2 regions of the Psychrobacter sp. H25 genome follow, and region 1 is predicted to be linked to the other one. Evidence: predicted binding sites of a transcription regulator. Region 1 holds the regulator's gene; the other holds the start of a gene.
What was found. Region 1 encodes PhoB, which activates phosphate uptake and scavenging genes when phosphate is short. Its sites were predicted from a motif close to TGTCATNAANCTGTCATAA; they were not measured.
Positions count from the first base shown of each region.

Region 2: the regulator PhoB is predicted to act here: its motif matches at 3,723-3,741, upstream of pstS (phosphate ABC transporter substrate-binding protein PstS).

Region 1 is NZ_JCACRV010000001.1:2,489,765-2,497,301, forward strand. Features, by position in the region: gene AC5JPO_RS10175 (HD domain-containing protein) at 1-450, shown strand, start outside; gene asd (archaetidylserine decarboxylase) at 544-1,380, opposite strand; gene dtd (D-aminoacyl-tRNA deacylase) at 1,495-1,947, shown strand; gene phoB (phosphate regulon transcriptional regulator PhoB) at 2,060-2,764, shown strand; gene phoR (phosphate regulon sensor histidine kinase PhoR) at 2,823-3,932, shown strand; gene AC5JPO_RS10200 (M23 family metallopeptidase) at 4,149-4,739, opposite strand; gene AC5JPO_RS10205 (3'-5' exonuclease) at 4,936-5,655, shown strand; gene AC5JPO_RS10210 (alpha/beta hydrolase family protein) at 5,663-6,628, opposite strand; gene AC5JPO_RS10215 (LOG family protein) at 6,935-7,537, shown strand, end outside.
Region 2 is NZ_JCACRV010000001.1:2,041,451-2,048,987, reverse strand. Features, by position in the region: gene AC5JPO_RS08280 (fructose bisphosphate aldolase) at 1-100, shown strand, start outside; gene AC5JPO_RS08275 (hypothetical protein) at 461-901, shown strand; gene thiC (phosphomethylpyrimidine synthase ThiC) at 982-3,120, opposite strand; TPP riboswitch at 3,366-3,521, opposite strand; gene pstS (phosphate ABC transporter substrate-binding protein PstS) at 3,814-4,974, shown strand; gene pstC (phosphate ABC transporter permease subunit PstC) at 5,218-6,171, shown strand; gene pstA (phosphate ABC transporter permease PstA) at 6,341-7,126, shown strand; gene pstB (phosphate ABC transporter ATP-binding protein PstB) at 7,205-7,537, shown strand, end outside.

The DNA of each region.
Region 1 (7,537 bases):
GCGTGTTGGTCGATTGCTGAAGCGTTTGAATTAGATGTCAATCATGAGCGACTGCTAAAGATGGCACTGGTACATGATTTAGGTGAGATTGACGCTGGCGATACGTTTTTATTCGCAAACAGTCGTAGCGATGCGCACGTTGAAGAGCGCGCTGGTATTGCTCGACTACAAGCAGAGCGTGGCAATGGTATCGCAGCATTAAGTGAGGTTTGGGAGGCGCAAGAAACGGGTAGCAGCAAAGAAAGCCAGTTGCTTAGAGTGGTTGACCGCTTATTGCCATTTTTACTCAATCTTAATACTGAGGGAAAAACGTGGGTCGAAGCCCAAGTAACACGTTCGCAGGTAGCTTGTGCCCTTGCTTTTATCAAAGACAGCTTTCCACCCATTCATGATTGGCTTAACAAAAATATCGACTATGCAACCCAGCAAGGATGGCTGATCGATGCATAACTCTATATGAGTGACAGGCATAAAAAAGCCCAGTTAAGTATGCATTAACATACCTAACTGGGCTGATATTTTGAGCGTTTTTATACAGTCATATTATTGAGCGTTCGCCATCCCCAACAGTTGACCCATTTGCACGATGCTGTTGGCTTGCATACTATCCAACCAGTCAGCTTTTGCCGCTTTTGGTAGCACCACGATAGCCGTTGAGCCTAAATAAAAACGTCCAAGCTCATCCCCTGCGGCAAACGGCAGGTCATGCTCGGCTTCTTGGATGTCGTCAGTACGAGTGATTTTACCTGTCGCGACGGTTTCGATACCAGCGACGATCATAGCGCCTACCATGACAACGGCTGCTTTGCCGTACTTGGTATCGAACATGCAGACCAGACGCTCATTACGGGCAAACAAATCTGGCACGTTAGCGGCCGTAGTGTTATTAACCGAAAACAACGTGCCAGGTACGTAGCGAGTCTTGGTCAACGTACCTGTAAACGGCATATGGACACGGTGATAATTGCTAGGCGCTAGGTAGATCGTCGCAAAACTGCCATCCGCAAAGTAACTGCCATCTTCGCTATCAGCCAGCAGCTGTCCGACATCATAGTGACGACCCTTGGCTTGCAATAACTTATGGTCTTGGATTTGTCCGAGCTGAGAGATAATACCATCAGCAGGGCTGACGATACCGTTGTCAGTGGTATCGATGGTACGAGCGTCTTCTTTTAATTCACGAGTGAAAAAATCATTGAAGCTCTCGTATGCATTGAGACTCTGGCGCTCATATTCGTCTAGGCTGATGTTATAGGCTTTTGCAAAACTACGAATAAAGGTACGTTTAACATAAGGATGGCGGCTGGCGGCCAAACGTCCAGCGACTTTACTGAGCTGCTGCTGTGGTACCAGCTGTTGTAAGGTGGTAAATACATTCATAATACGGCTACCAAAATAAGAGATGATGTCATTATTGCATGTGCAAGTTAATGACCGTATTTTATCATGGACAGCCCATTATTGTCTGAGCATAATCTGTTAAGGAATGAGTAAATGAAGGCACTTATACAACGAGTCAGGCGGGCTAGTGTGACTATCGATGAGCATTGTGTTGGCAAAATAGATCATGGAATACTGGCTTATATTGGTTTGGGACACGAGGATAGTCTGAGTACGGCTCAGCGAATGATTGATAAAATTCTCACGTATCGTATTTTTGAAAATGATGAAGATCCTACAAAATTTGGTAAACTAGATAAAGATGTCCAGCAGGCAGGCGGTGGTTTGTTATTGGTGTCGCAGTTCACCTTGATGGCAAAAACAGACAAAGGTCGCCGTCCTGATTTTGGTGGTGCAATGGCACCTGATGCGGCTCAAATACTGTTTGAGCAACTTATAGATTATGCAAAAACACAGTACCCAAACGTCGCCACTGGTCAGTTTGGCGCTGACATGCAAGTCGCTAGTGTCAATGACGGACCCCTAAATTTTCTACTGGAGATCTGACACTAGAGTGTCATCAAGCTGTCATAATTAATCCGTTTAATAGATAAAGACTGGTGAGTATTTATCGCCTTTTTACATGCTAAATTTTGCCCTCTAACACTGAGAATGTCATATGTATAACGAGCAAATTTTGATTGTTGAAGATGAACCTGCGATTCGTGAAATGGTTGTGATGACGCTAGAAATGGCTGGATTTGAGAGCCTGCAAGCCGCTGATGTCTCAGAGGCGCACCAGCAAGTGGTCGATCATAGACCGTCGCTGATCTTGTTAGATTGGATGCTACCAGGAGACAAAAGCGGCGTTGATTTTTGTCGTATGCTAAAGAACGATGAGCTGCTCTCTGAGATACCAGTCATTATGTTGACGGCGAAAAGTGAAGAGGACAGCAAGGTTTATGGACTCGATGCGGGTGCAGATGACTATATGACCAAGCCTTTTTCAACCCGTGAGCTGATCTCTAGAATCAAAGCGGTATTGCGCCGTAGTAGTGCGATGAGTAGTGACAAGCCTATTGAAATCGGTCAGTTGAGTCTAGATACCAAAAGTCAGCGTGTGACCGCCGCCGGAAAAGTCATCGATGTGGGTCCGACAGAGTATCGTCTATTGGCGTTTTTTATGAGTCATCCAGAGCGCGCTTATACACGAACGCAGCTCCTCGATCAGGTTTGGGGCGGCAACGTATACATCGAAGATCGCACCATCGACGTACATATTAAGCGTCTGCGTAAACTCTTGCGTCCTCATGACTGCGATACATTGATACAGACGGTACGCGGTACAGGCTATCGATTCTCTAGTCTTATTGAACCAAGCTAGTCTTGCATACATAAGGTCGCTGGAATACTAAAATAGCGGATAGTGGTAAGGATAAGAAATGGACAAGACAGTGCCAGCACAACACAAAAAAACCCGTAACAGCCATCAGCAAGATACCCCAGAAAACACCTCTGCCCAGCATGAAGCAGAGCAGCTACAAAAAATCAGAAGCGCACTGCGAGCACTACGAGACGCGGTGATTTTAATCGATGAGAATGATTGCTTAGGATGGTGGAATCAGGCGGCGCAGGATCTATTGTCTTTGCAGAAAGATGATAAAGGGAAGAGTGTCTTTGATTTTATTATCATACCAGAGTTTCACCAGTATTATGAAGACACCACACTGCCCAATGATGGTATCCACATAGAGTCATGGCGCGACCCTAGCCGTTACCTAAAATTTGAGCTCACGTCTTTTGGTGATGAAAAACTCCTATTTATTTATGATGTGACGCGCTTAAAGCACTTAGAGCAAATGCGCCAAGACTTTGTGGCAAACGTCTCTCATGAGCTACGCACACCATTGACCGTCATGACCGGTTACTTAGAAAACTTTACGGATCAGCCAGATATGCCGCCCCATTGGCGCCGTGGTTTTGAGCTCATGACTCAGCAAACCGCGCGTATGAATAGAATCGTAAATGACTTGCTGCTTTTATCTAGAATTGAGATCGAAGAGACGCACGAAGTCAATGCTATAGATATGACCAAGCTACTCACCAATATCTATGATGATGCGCAAGCCTATAACCAAGCCTATAAGCACATCATTCATCTACATATAGACACCTATGATGGTCTATATGGATCAGAGATGTACTTAAACAGCGCATTGTCCAATCTGGTGATCAACGCGATAAAATACACACCAAAAGGTGGCAATATTACTATCAGTTGGACGCGAACATCAGATGGATGCCGGTTTGCAGTCGAAGACGACGGATTGGGGATAGCACCAGAGCATATTGTTCGTTTGACGGAGCGCTTCTACCGTGTTGATAAAGGTCGCAGCCGTGCCACAGGTGGTACAGGTCTGGGGTTAGCTATCGTAAAACACGTACTGCATCAACACGAAGCGCAGCTACAGATTGAATCAATAGAGGGTGAGGGTTCGACATTTAGTGTGGTATTTCCAGCCACTTATGTGCGTACAGTCACCGCAAACTAGGGCGTGTCCCTAATTCAAACGCTTATCATTGAATGGGCTAAAAATGGCTAAATCTTTGGCAAACGGCGTCAAATAGCTGGTCAATATCTCGATATTGTCTGCACTATTTTCCTTGTTAGCCTGCGATTTATTTCATTTTTATCACCATTTTTAAAATAGGGACACGCCCTAGCACCTCTCTTGATACATGCTATTAGAGCTTTTTATACATTATGCTTAATTCTTTTGTAAAAGCGGGTAGGGGTTCACAGCACTGCCGTTAATATAAATACCATAATGTACATGCGGCGGTGTCCCTTTTGCATTGCCGCTATCACCCACGTAGCCAATAGTATCACCTTTATTGACCCAATCATTGGGAGAGATATCAGCATAGTCCTCTAGATGAGCATAATAATGTCCTGCACCGCCCGGTCCTACTACGACGACCACGAGGCCACCTAAAGTATTTTCGCCAACCTTGCTCACGATACCCTGCGTGGTTGACTGTATGGGTGTTCCTCGTTCTGCAAAGATATCGATACCTTCATGTGAGCGCCCTTGACTGCGTGCTGCGCCCCACGTATCCGTCAGGTTTTGCCCTGGTAGTGGGCTGGGTAAGCTATCTTCTGTCGGCAGTTCTTGCTGCAGCAAACTCATCTGTTGCCATTTGGCGACCACAAATGATTGGGTCTGTTGGCTGATATCGGGCAGCAGCTTATCAAACACAAATAACAGCCCAAGCAATACCACTGCTCTAATCAGTACGCTCAACACGCGCCCAAAAATAGAAGGCTTGGGTTGTTGGTTTTTTTCATCTGCTAGCATTGAGGTCTCTTATTTGTTTTATACGATATAAGACTTTATTATAAAAGCCCTGTATACAAAGGTGTGTATAGCATTGTTATCTATGGATTTTATCCCCATAAATACAGGTGTCATTAAACACAAGCACAGCAAATATAACGTTATCTACTTAACACTGTTGTTGAGCGATGACGGTGCTATGGATGGTTAACTTCTTATGAATGATGCTTTTAACACGGCTGATATCTCTACTATGGCTGAGACGGCGCTTGTCATCGATACTGAAACCGATCAAGGCCGTGATCCGAGGCCGATTCAAGTCGCAACGATCAACGTAGCTACTGGATATGAGTGGATGAAATATTTTAACAGTGGTCGTTCGATATCACCTGTGGTTATCAAGGTGCATGGTATTACGGATGCTGATGTCGCTGGTCTTGAGCGCTTTGAGTTAGATCAATTTGAGCTACCAGAGTATTTGATCGGACATAACGTACGCTTTGATTGGCGAGTAATTGGTAGTCCCTCTGCTAAGCTCATCTGTACCGTGAGACTGGCGCGCGCCGCTTTTCCAGAATGGCGCGCGTATGGTCAGTCCAAGTGCATTGAGCAGTTGTTGGGCAAGAGCGAGGCGGGTTCCATGACGATTGCCGCTCATGACGCGTTAGGTGACGCACGAATGTGCTATCTGCTTTATCAGGCATGCTGTGAGCGACTGGAGATTGCCCCGACAGATTTTGCAGCGGCACATGCGATTTCTAACAAAGCGACTCCTGTGAGTAAGATGCCGTTTGGTAAGCATAAAGGCAAACCAATCAAAGAGGTGCCTATCAGCTATGTAAAATGGATGATAGGCAATATTCATAATATGCAGCCGTCGCTATACTCTGCTCTAAAGAAGCGTATTGAAGCAGAGAAAACCCAAGAAGGTGAATAATTAAAGCCTATTCACCTTTGCTCAGCCAATCTACTGCCATTTGCCAAAGCTCTGGTGCTTTGGCATTGGTTTTACCACTAAAATAGAGCATATGACCGACTTGATTTAGTCCAAAATCATCAGGGTCTAAGAAGCGCTTCTCTACAGGCATCTTGGTAAATACGCGTATCATATCGTCCATGTTTTCACTATTGGCGATATCATCATCACTAAAGCCTAACCACAGTGCTGGCGTGCTGAGCTCATCATAAAAATGCGTGTGAATGCTTTTGCCAAACGCGGTTTTGATATAGCCTGCGCCATTGCACCACTCACGCCATTGGCGCGCAACGCCGCGTGGCAATGGCTCGCCCATACCAATCTTGTCTGCAGGTGTATAGCCCAATGCTAAGTTAGTAGTCGGAATAAAAACATCCATAAACCACATCGCTTTGAGCTTATAGGGCATACCCATGTTTTTGATCTGTCCTGATGAGCAGGCGACATTGAACACTGAAGAGATGGCGTCATGGTTCGGCATTAACCCAATGAGCTGTCCACCCGCGCTGTGACCGATGAGATGGTAAGACGCGTTAGGGAACTGATCTTGTAGCGCATCAAGTACGGCTGGCATATCATGGCGACCCCAGCTGATTAAAGAAGCACTACATTTTGCCAGCTCAGTCGACAATGACTCGCCGATACCTTCATTGTCAAAGGTCAGGACACCAAAGCCACTCTGTGCCAAATATGTCGCAAAGTTATGATAAAAACGGCGCTTGATGCCGGTAGCGGGCGCCATCATAATGGCTTTTGTGGGCGCCTCTTTAGGACGATAGACTGTAGCTGCCAGTACTTGATTGCGATCGGTCATGATGCTTAGCGAGTATATGTCGATATCAGTAGCGCTGTCCGTACTATTAGCGTTGATCAAGTTGTTATCGATGATAGAATTTGGGTGGTCTGTAGTCAAAGAAGCGTCGCGATTATCCATCGTTATACCTTAGTGTTTTTTTATTGGTAGATAATAATTATTAAACTATGATGTGTCACAAATACATGTCTTTAAAGTGTAGTTTTTGCGTAGTGATAAATCCCTGTGACTGTGTGATAGCATTGCTTATGTTAAGATAAATGCTGGTGAGACGGTTGCTCAAATATGACTTCCAAGTTTTATAAACCTTGGCTGAGCGCGTTTTATAAACAATGTGCATGATAATACAAACGAAGGGTGTCGGTGTTTTACCTTCACCAATAACAAGCACTCAATAAAACCTGATATAAAAATTAAGGATGCTGTATGCAAATGAAAATAAATGACGATACTTACGATGTAATTACTAGTAAGGACATCACAGATATAGAAAAAGCAGTGGATAAATCAGCATTGACGATGCCATTGGTCGCGGTATATTGCGGTTCGCGCTTGGGTAACAGTGATATTTATGAGCAGGCGGCGCGTGAGTTAGGTAGTGCGTTGGCAAATAATGGCATGGGATTGGTGTATGGCGGAGCCAGTATCGGTCTTATGGGTGCTGTGGCAGATGAAGTCATCACTGGTGGTGCTGAGGCCGTGGGCGTCATCCCAACTTTCATGCTCAAGCACGAAATTGCTCATGAGCAGCTAACTCGCTTGCATTTGACCGATACGATGCATACTCGAAAGACAGTCATGGCAGAGTACGCGGATGCTTTTATTACCTTGCCGGGCGGGCTAGGCACACTAGAAGAAATCATGGAAATCGCTACATGGCGTCAGTTGTACCAACACGAAAAGCCAATGATTATTTTAAATATCAATGGTTTTTATGACCGTATGATCGAGCATCTAAAATATACGACTGAGCAAGGCTTTATGAAGCAGCAAGATTTAGACCGTCTAGTAGTATGCAATACCATTGAT
Region 2 (7,537 bases), 450 kb from region 1:
TGCCTTTACCGAAGGCTTGAGTAAGCAACAAAGCGATAGCGAGTTTGCTGATACTATTAATACGTCGATTGAAGAGATTTATCAGGCGTCGAAGGTGTAAGGGTTTATTTTTAGAGTACCAGTAGGTATTGCTCTTAGTGGTACTCCTCAAGAGGTTTTATATGCACAGTATTATAGATAAGATAAAGTCATATAGTGAACAGATAGACTTAGAAGAAAGATTTATTTATGATTTTAAAATAGATGTATCCGTGCTTGAAGCTCACATTATAGAAAAATTAGCAATACAGATAGTGTTTTTAGGAAAAATATTATATTAAAAGACCTCCTAAGATATCAGTATCAAAAAGGTAGTAATAATACTGAACTAGATTTTTGGATTATCAATAGCTGGGGAGGAATTTATGGGTTTAAGCCTACGGAAAGAAATATTAGAAAAGTATCCAAGTTTAAACAGGAATTGAAAATAAAAAAGCTTTCTAAAGAAAATTTTGAAACAATTTCATCTCTTTCTAAAGTTGCTTCTTTTTTAGATCCTGATAAATATTTTATATATGATGCAAGAGTAGCCTATTCACTAAACTGGCTTATTCTAAAATATGAAAATAAAAATGTTATAAATCACAAATATTTTCCTATGCCAAATAGTAGAAATAAATCATTAGTCAATTTTGATATACAGACAATATTAAACATAGTCCATGCCAAAGAGCTTAATGAGTTTTCAGATATATATCTTAAGCCACAAGAAGCATATCATGCTTACTGCAACTTGATTAGTAGAATAGCTGAGCAAATTTATAGTGGTACGAAGTCCGCCTATTTAATAGAAATGCTATTGTTTATTATAGCTGATCAGGAAATCCTAGCAGAAGTTAAAGAAATAAAAATATTAATATGATTATACTTTTCTACTCTTAAAAAATAGAGACCTAGTGAAATCTAAATCTCTATTGTATAGAAAATATTACTTGAAAATTATTACACTTCTTTATACAACTGACGTCCTTCCTTATTGTACTTCTCCATCATCTCAGCCATTCCTTGACGGACTTCCTCAGCACTGGCTTCGCCAACTTGTCCGACCAGTTCAGTGTCGACTTTTTTAATCAAATGATCCGCATCGCTTAAGTCGCCTGATTGCGGTGTGACTTTTTTATTCACGGCGTCTTTGTCCAAACCTGCTGCATACTCACGTACGTTTTGGGTGATTTTCATGGAGCAAAACTTCGGACCACACATCGAGCAAAAATGGGCTGATTTGTGTGCGTCTTTTGGTAAGGTCTCGTCGTGATATTCGCGCGCGGTATCAGGGTCGAGCGCCAGATTGAACTGATCATCCCAGCGGAATTCAAAACGCGCTTTGGATAGTGCATTATCACGTGCCTGCGCACCGGGGTGACCTTTGGCCAAATCAGCAGCATGAGCGGCAATTTTGTAAGTAATAATGCCGTCTTTGACGTCTTTTTTGTTTGGTAGACCCAAGTGCTCTTTTGGTGTTACATAGCAGAGCATGGCAGTGCCAAACCAGCCAATCATCGCCGCCCCAATTGCACTAGTAATATGGTCATAGCCCGGTGCAATGTCTGTGGTTAATGGCCCCAAGGTATAAAAAGGCGCATCCGCACACAGCTCAAGCTGCAAGTCCATATTTTCTTTGATGCGGTTCATCGCCACATGCCCAGGGCCTTCGATCATGACCTGTACGTCATGCTCCCATGCGACTTTGGTCAACTCTCCAAGCGTACGTAGCTCACCGAACTGCGCCTCATCATTGGCATCTTGTAGACAGCCAGGACGTAAGCCATCACCTAGACTAAATGCTACATCGTACTGCTTCATAATCTCGCAGATGTCTTCGAAATGCGTGTATAAAAAACTCTCTTTGTGATGCGCCAGACACCACTGCGCCATGATAGAGCCGCCACGCGAGACGATACCCGTTAGGCGTTTTGCAGTGAGCGGTACATAGCGAAGTAGGACACCCGCGTGAATAGTGAAATAATCCACGCCTTGCTCTGCTTGCTCAATCAACGTATCACGGAAAATCTCCCATGTTAGGTCTTCTGCGACGCCATCAACTTTTTCTAGCGCTTGATAAATCGGTACGGTACCAATCGGTACAGGCGAGTTACGGATTAACCATTCGCGGGTTTCATGAATATGATTACCCGTTGATAAATCCATAATGGTATCAGCACCCCAACGTGTGGCCCACGTCATTTTGGACACTTCTTCATCGATAGACGAACCTAGCGCTGAGTTACCGATATTGGCATTGATTTTCACCAAGAAATTGCGCCCGATGATCATCGGCTCAGATTCAGGGTGATTGATGTTGTTTGGAATAATGGCACGTCCAGCTGCCACTTCATCACGGACAAACTCAGGGGTGATGATAGTGGGTGTATTGGCGCCGAAGCTCTCACCGTCATGTTGACGCATATCGGTCAGTTCGTGCTGTTTTTGCGTCTCACGTATGGCGATATATTCCATCTCAGGGGTGATGATGCCGCGACGCGCGTAGTACATCTGCGTGACATTCCCTGGTTTTTCATCAATATCTTTAGCACGGCGTGGCTTATCAATATGAGCAAATCTAAGGTTGGCAGTGCTGATATCGCGAGCACGTGCTTGACCATATGAGCTAGATAGACCGCTTAATTGCTCTGTATCACCACGCTCAGCGATCCAGTTTTCACGCAGTTTTGGTAGGCCTTTTGTCAAGTCAATCTCGACATTGGGGTCAGTGTAGACGCCTGAAGTATCGTAAACATAAAACGGCGGATTATGCTCATCGTCTTTATCACCCGTACCGCCAACTGGTGTATCCGCCAAGCTGATTTCGCGCATCGGTACTTGGATATCAGGTCTTGAGCCTTCTATATAGACTTTGCGAGAGGCAGGTAGGATACGGTGCAAGTCGCGTGCATCTTCTTCAAAGCGTGCATCACTGGCAGCACGGTGGGCAGGCGTTTTTAGGGCGTCTGCTTTTTTGTCTGCTTTGACGGTGTCAGTAGAGTCTGAGGTAAGAGGTATGTTGTTGGCTGGGTTATGCGTTTGTGCAGCTGAGGCACTGTCTAAAGAGGTGTTGTCTAAAGTGCTGTCTGAGATAGTCATATGCTGTCCTAGCGTGTTGGTTTTTGAATAAAATCAACACCGCCAGTATCTGCGGGTGCAGCATCTATCATTGAGACAAGTTTGGACTATCGACACCTAAAAGCGAGCAAAAAATTGCCGCGGAAAATGGTCATCAAATAGGGGACGCAGCTTTGTATCTTCGCTCGTTGTCTGCTCATGCGGCACGCATACTCAGACAGTAGTGATGATAAAAATGTATTTCTACGCGTCCTTTGTCATCAATAACAAAGTGCTTAAGACTTCCCTGCGTCGGTACTAACCGCATCAGGTTCGGCGGGTGATCTCTCAGCGAATGTAGATAGGCGGCTACTGTTATTAATGTTTAACTATAAACGCTTAATAAAGTAGGCCAATGCTACACCGCACCCCGAGTCTGTCAGTGTTGTAAATCCCTTTCATACTAGCAAAATTCTGTACTAACAGCTAATAGTATTTGAACGTAAGTATCAGACTCCAAATGCGATGTTTAATATATTTATCCAATAGGCCACTCAGTACCAATAATGGATATCGCTTGGTATCACTGGGCTAGGCAGAGGTTGTCTAAATATTATGTAAAGCGAATAAAAGATTGCGACGGTTGTCATTAAATTGTCATAAAGATTTGGCAAGATATCACGCATATCACAAACAATGCTTTTTTATATCGTCGTTAAACTTCAGGAGTTCTACATGCGTTATTCGTTATTAGCAGTAGCCGTCAGTTGCACCTTAATGCTTACGGCGTGTAATAAGTCAACAGATACGACAGAAACCGCTGCCGCTGATACTAGTAGCGCTACGACCACTACTCAGACTCAGGAAACGACTGCTGCTGATGCTGGTTTTAAATCTGCTGAAAACATCGCAATGAACATCACGGGTGCAGGTGCGTCATTCCCGCAGCCTATCTATGCCAAATGGTCTTATGACTACAATGGTGCGACTGGCGGGCAAGTTAACTATCAGTCAATTGGTTCATCTGGCGGTATCAAACAAATTCAATCAAAGACTGTCGATTTTGGTGCCTCTGATGCGCCATTGACACCTGAAGAGCTAGCAGAATCTGATCTTATCCAGTTCCCAACGGTCATCGGCGGCGTCGTACCTATCGTTAATATTGATGGTATTGAGCCAGGTGCCTTGAAGCTAGATGGTACGACTTTGGCAGACATCTATCTAGGTAAAATTAGCAACTGGAATGACCCGGCTATCGCAGCTATGAACCCAGATTTGACCTTGCCAGATGCGGCAATCACAACGGTATTCCGCTCAGACGGTTCAGGTACGACGTTCAACTTTACTGACTATCTAGCAAAAGTATCACCAGATTGGAAAGATACGGTTGGTGTTGATAAAACGGTTAAGTGGCCAACCTCTGCGACTGGCGCAGGTGGTAAAGGTAACGAAGGCGTCTCAAGCTATGTAAACCGTATGAAAAACTCTATCGGTTATGTTGAGTATGCATACGCTAAGCAAAACAACATGTCACATACTGCACTGAAGAACGCCGCGGGCAACATCGTTCAGCCATCTGCTGAGACATTTGCCGCCGCAGGTGACATCGATTGGTCACAACAAGAAGGCTTTTATAAAGTCATCACCAACTCTGAGACTGAGCAAGCATGGCCTATCGCTGCTGCAACCTTTATCTTAGTACACAAGCAGCCAGAGAATCCTCAGCAAGTTGCTGGCGTGTTGAACTTCTTTGACTGGGCGTATACCCAAGGTGATGATAGCGCTATGAGCCTAGATTATGTCCCATTCTCTGATACGGCAGTGGCTCTATTCAAAGCAAAATGGAACGACGTAAAAGGTAGCGACGGTCAGCCAGTTTATAAGCCAGCGCAGTAAGTTGCTACTCTTGATTTTGACATAGTTAGACTCTCAAACAACCACTCTAAAGAGAGCCTGGTTGTTTGAGAGGTTTTATCACAGCAATTTTGACCGTAACATTGACTGCAGTACTGATGGATATATTGAGCAGTTGCCATTGGCACACAGGATCGTTAATGATTATGCGGGTGGGCTTGTTGTGATAAAGCTGAACAAACACACTGGTTTTTTGAATTCACTCTATTCAATGCTGAGACACTTATGACAGACTTAAGGTCCCAACTGGCTAAACAAAAACGTTACGACGCTTTATTTGTCAACTCTACCAAAGCGTTTGCCATACTGGTCCTCCTATCTTTAGGGGGCATTCTAGTTTCTCTCATCGTTGGTGCTTGGCCGAGTATTCAAGAGTTCGGGCTTGGGTTTTATACCAGCAACAATTGGGACACGGTCGCCAATGAGTACGGCGCGCTTGCGCCTATTTACGGTACGCTAGTCACCTCACTCATCGCTATCGTGATTGCCGTGCCCGTCAGTTTTGGTATTGCAATATTTTTGACTGAGATGTGCCCTAAGTTCCTCAAAAAACCACTGGGTATTGCCATTGAACTATTGGCCGGTATCCCTTCTATCATTTATGGTATGTGGGGTTTGTTTGTTTTTGCACCATTCTTTGGCGATCATATCCAGCCATGGTTTATTGAGCACATCGGTCCTCTACCTATCATCGGTAAATTGTTTGTAGGTGCTCCTATGGGACTGGGGATGTTCACGGCATCTCTAGTGCTGGCTATCATGATTATTCCTTTTATCGCAGCCACCATGCGTGACGTCTTCTCTGTCGTACCAGATTTGCTCAAAGAATCTGCCTACGGTATGGGCGCGACGACGTGGGAAGTTATGTTTAAGATTATCCTCCCTTATACCAAAGCAGGGGTTGTTGGCGGCGTTATCTTGGGTCTGGGGCGCGCACTTGGCGAGACCATGGCGGTAACTTTCTTGATAGGTAATGCTTTCAATATCAGTCCAAGTCTGTTTACTTCTGGTGTGACGATTACCTCTGCCTTGGCCAACGAGTTTGCCGAAGCCTCTAGTGAGCTGCATTTGGCCTCGCTACTACATTTAGGCTTAATACTGTTTGTCATTACCTTCATTGTGCTGTCTTTGGCCAAACTCATGCTTATGCGTATGGATCATAAAGCGGGCAACCGATAAGTCATGTATCAGACTTTGATATTGATAAAAGATATGGGAAATAAAGACTATGCCTTCTAACAATGCGCTCAACGCACCACTACCAGTCAAGACAAGCTCTAAAGCACATTATAACAAGAGTCTTTATAACAAGCGCCGTTGGACCAATAAGCTTGGGCTAGGGTTTGCCATGTCAGCCATGGTTTTTGGTTTGTTTTGGTTGTCGTGGATTCTAGTGACATTATTTGTTGAAGGTTTTCAGGGAATGATGGAGTTACCCATCTTTACCGCTGATACGCCGCCCCCTATGAGTGCTGGTGGTTTGCGTAACGCTATTGTTGGTTCGGTAATGCTCGCGTTCTCAGGATTGTTTATCGGTGCGCCCATTGGTCTTATGACTGGTATTTATTTGTCTGAGTTTTCTAAAGGGAGTATGCTGGGTAAGGTCACTCGTTTTTTGAATGACATCTTATTGTCAGCGCCTTCGATTGTTATTGGTCTATTTATTTATGCGCTGATGGTAAAAGGTCAAAGCTTCTCTGGTTGGGCAGGTGCATTAGCGCTAGCATTGATTGTTATTCCAGTGGTCGTGCGTACGACTGAGAGCATGCTCAACTTGGTGCCTAATAGTTTACGCGAAGCGGCATACGCACTTGGTACGCCTAAGTGGAAGATGGTGACGCAGGTCACGGTCAAAGCGGCTAAAGCGGGACTGACAACTGGTGTGCTATTGGCCTTTGCTCGTATCACAGGTGAGACGGCGCCATTGCTATTTACGGCACTTAACAACCAGTACTTCAGTACCGATATGGGTCAGCCGATTGCCAACTTACCCAACACCATCTATCAGTTTGCTATGAGTCCTTATGATAACTGGCATATGTTGGCTTGGGCAGCGGCGCTGCTTATCACGGCGTCTGTCTTGGTACTAAACGTATTAGCACGATTTATTGGTAATAGAGGTCAGGTTAAATAAGTCCTGATACCCTGTGATATCGCAGCAGATACTCACTCAAATTTATATGAAATCAATTAAGATAGGTTGAATAATATTATGAATGATGTCATAAGCAAAGCCCGTACAAAAACCACAACAAATGATTTTGATACGGCAACAGACAGCCTATTGAGTAGACCTATGTCAAATAACCAAAAATCACAGCAACCCGTTGCGACTGATTTCAACAAACAAACCCGTCACGATATACCGAAAAACATGCCTGCGGCAAAAATGGAAGTGCGAGATCTAAACTTCTATTATGATGACTTTCAGGCATTAAAGAATATCAACATTGATATCGCAGATAAAAAAGTTACCGCTTTTATCGGTCCTTCAGGTTGCGGTAAATCTACGCTACTACGTACCTTTAACCGTATGTATGACCTA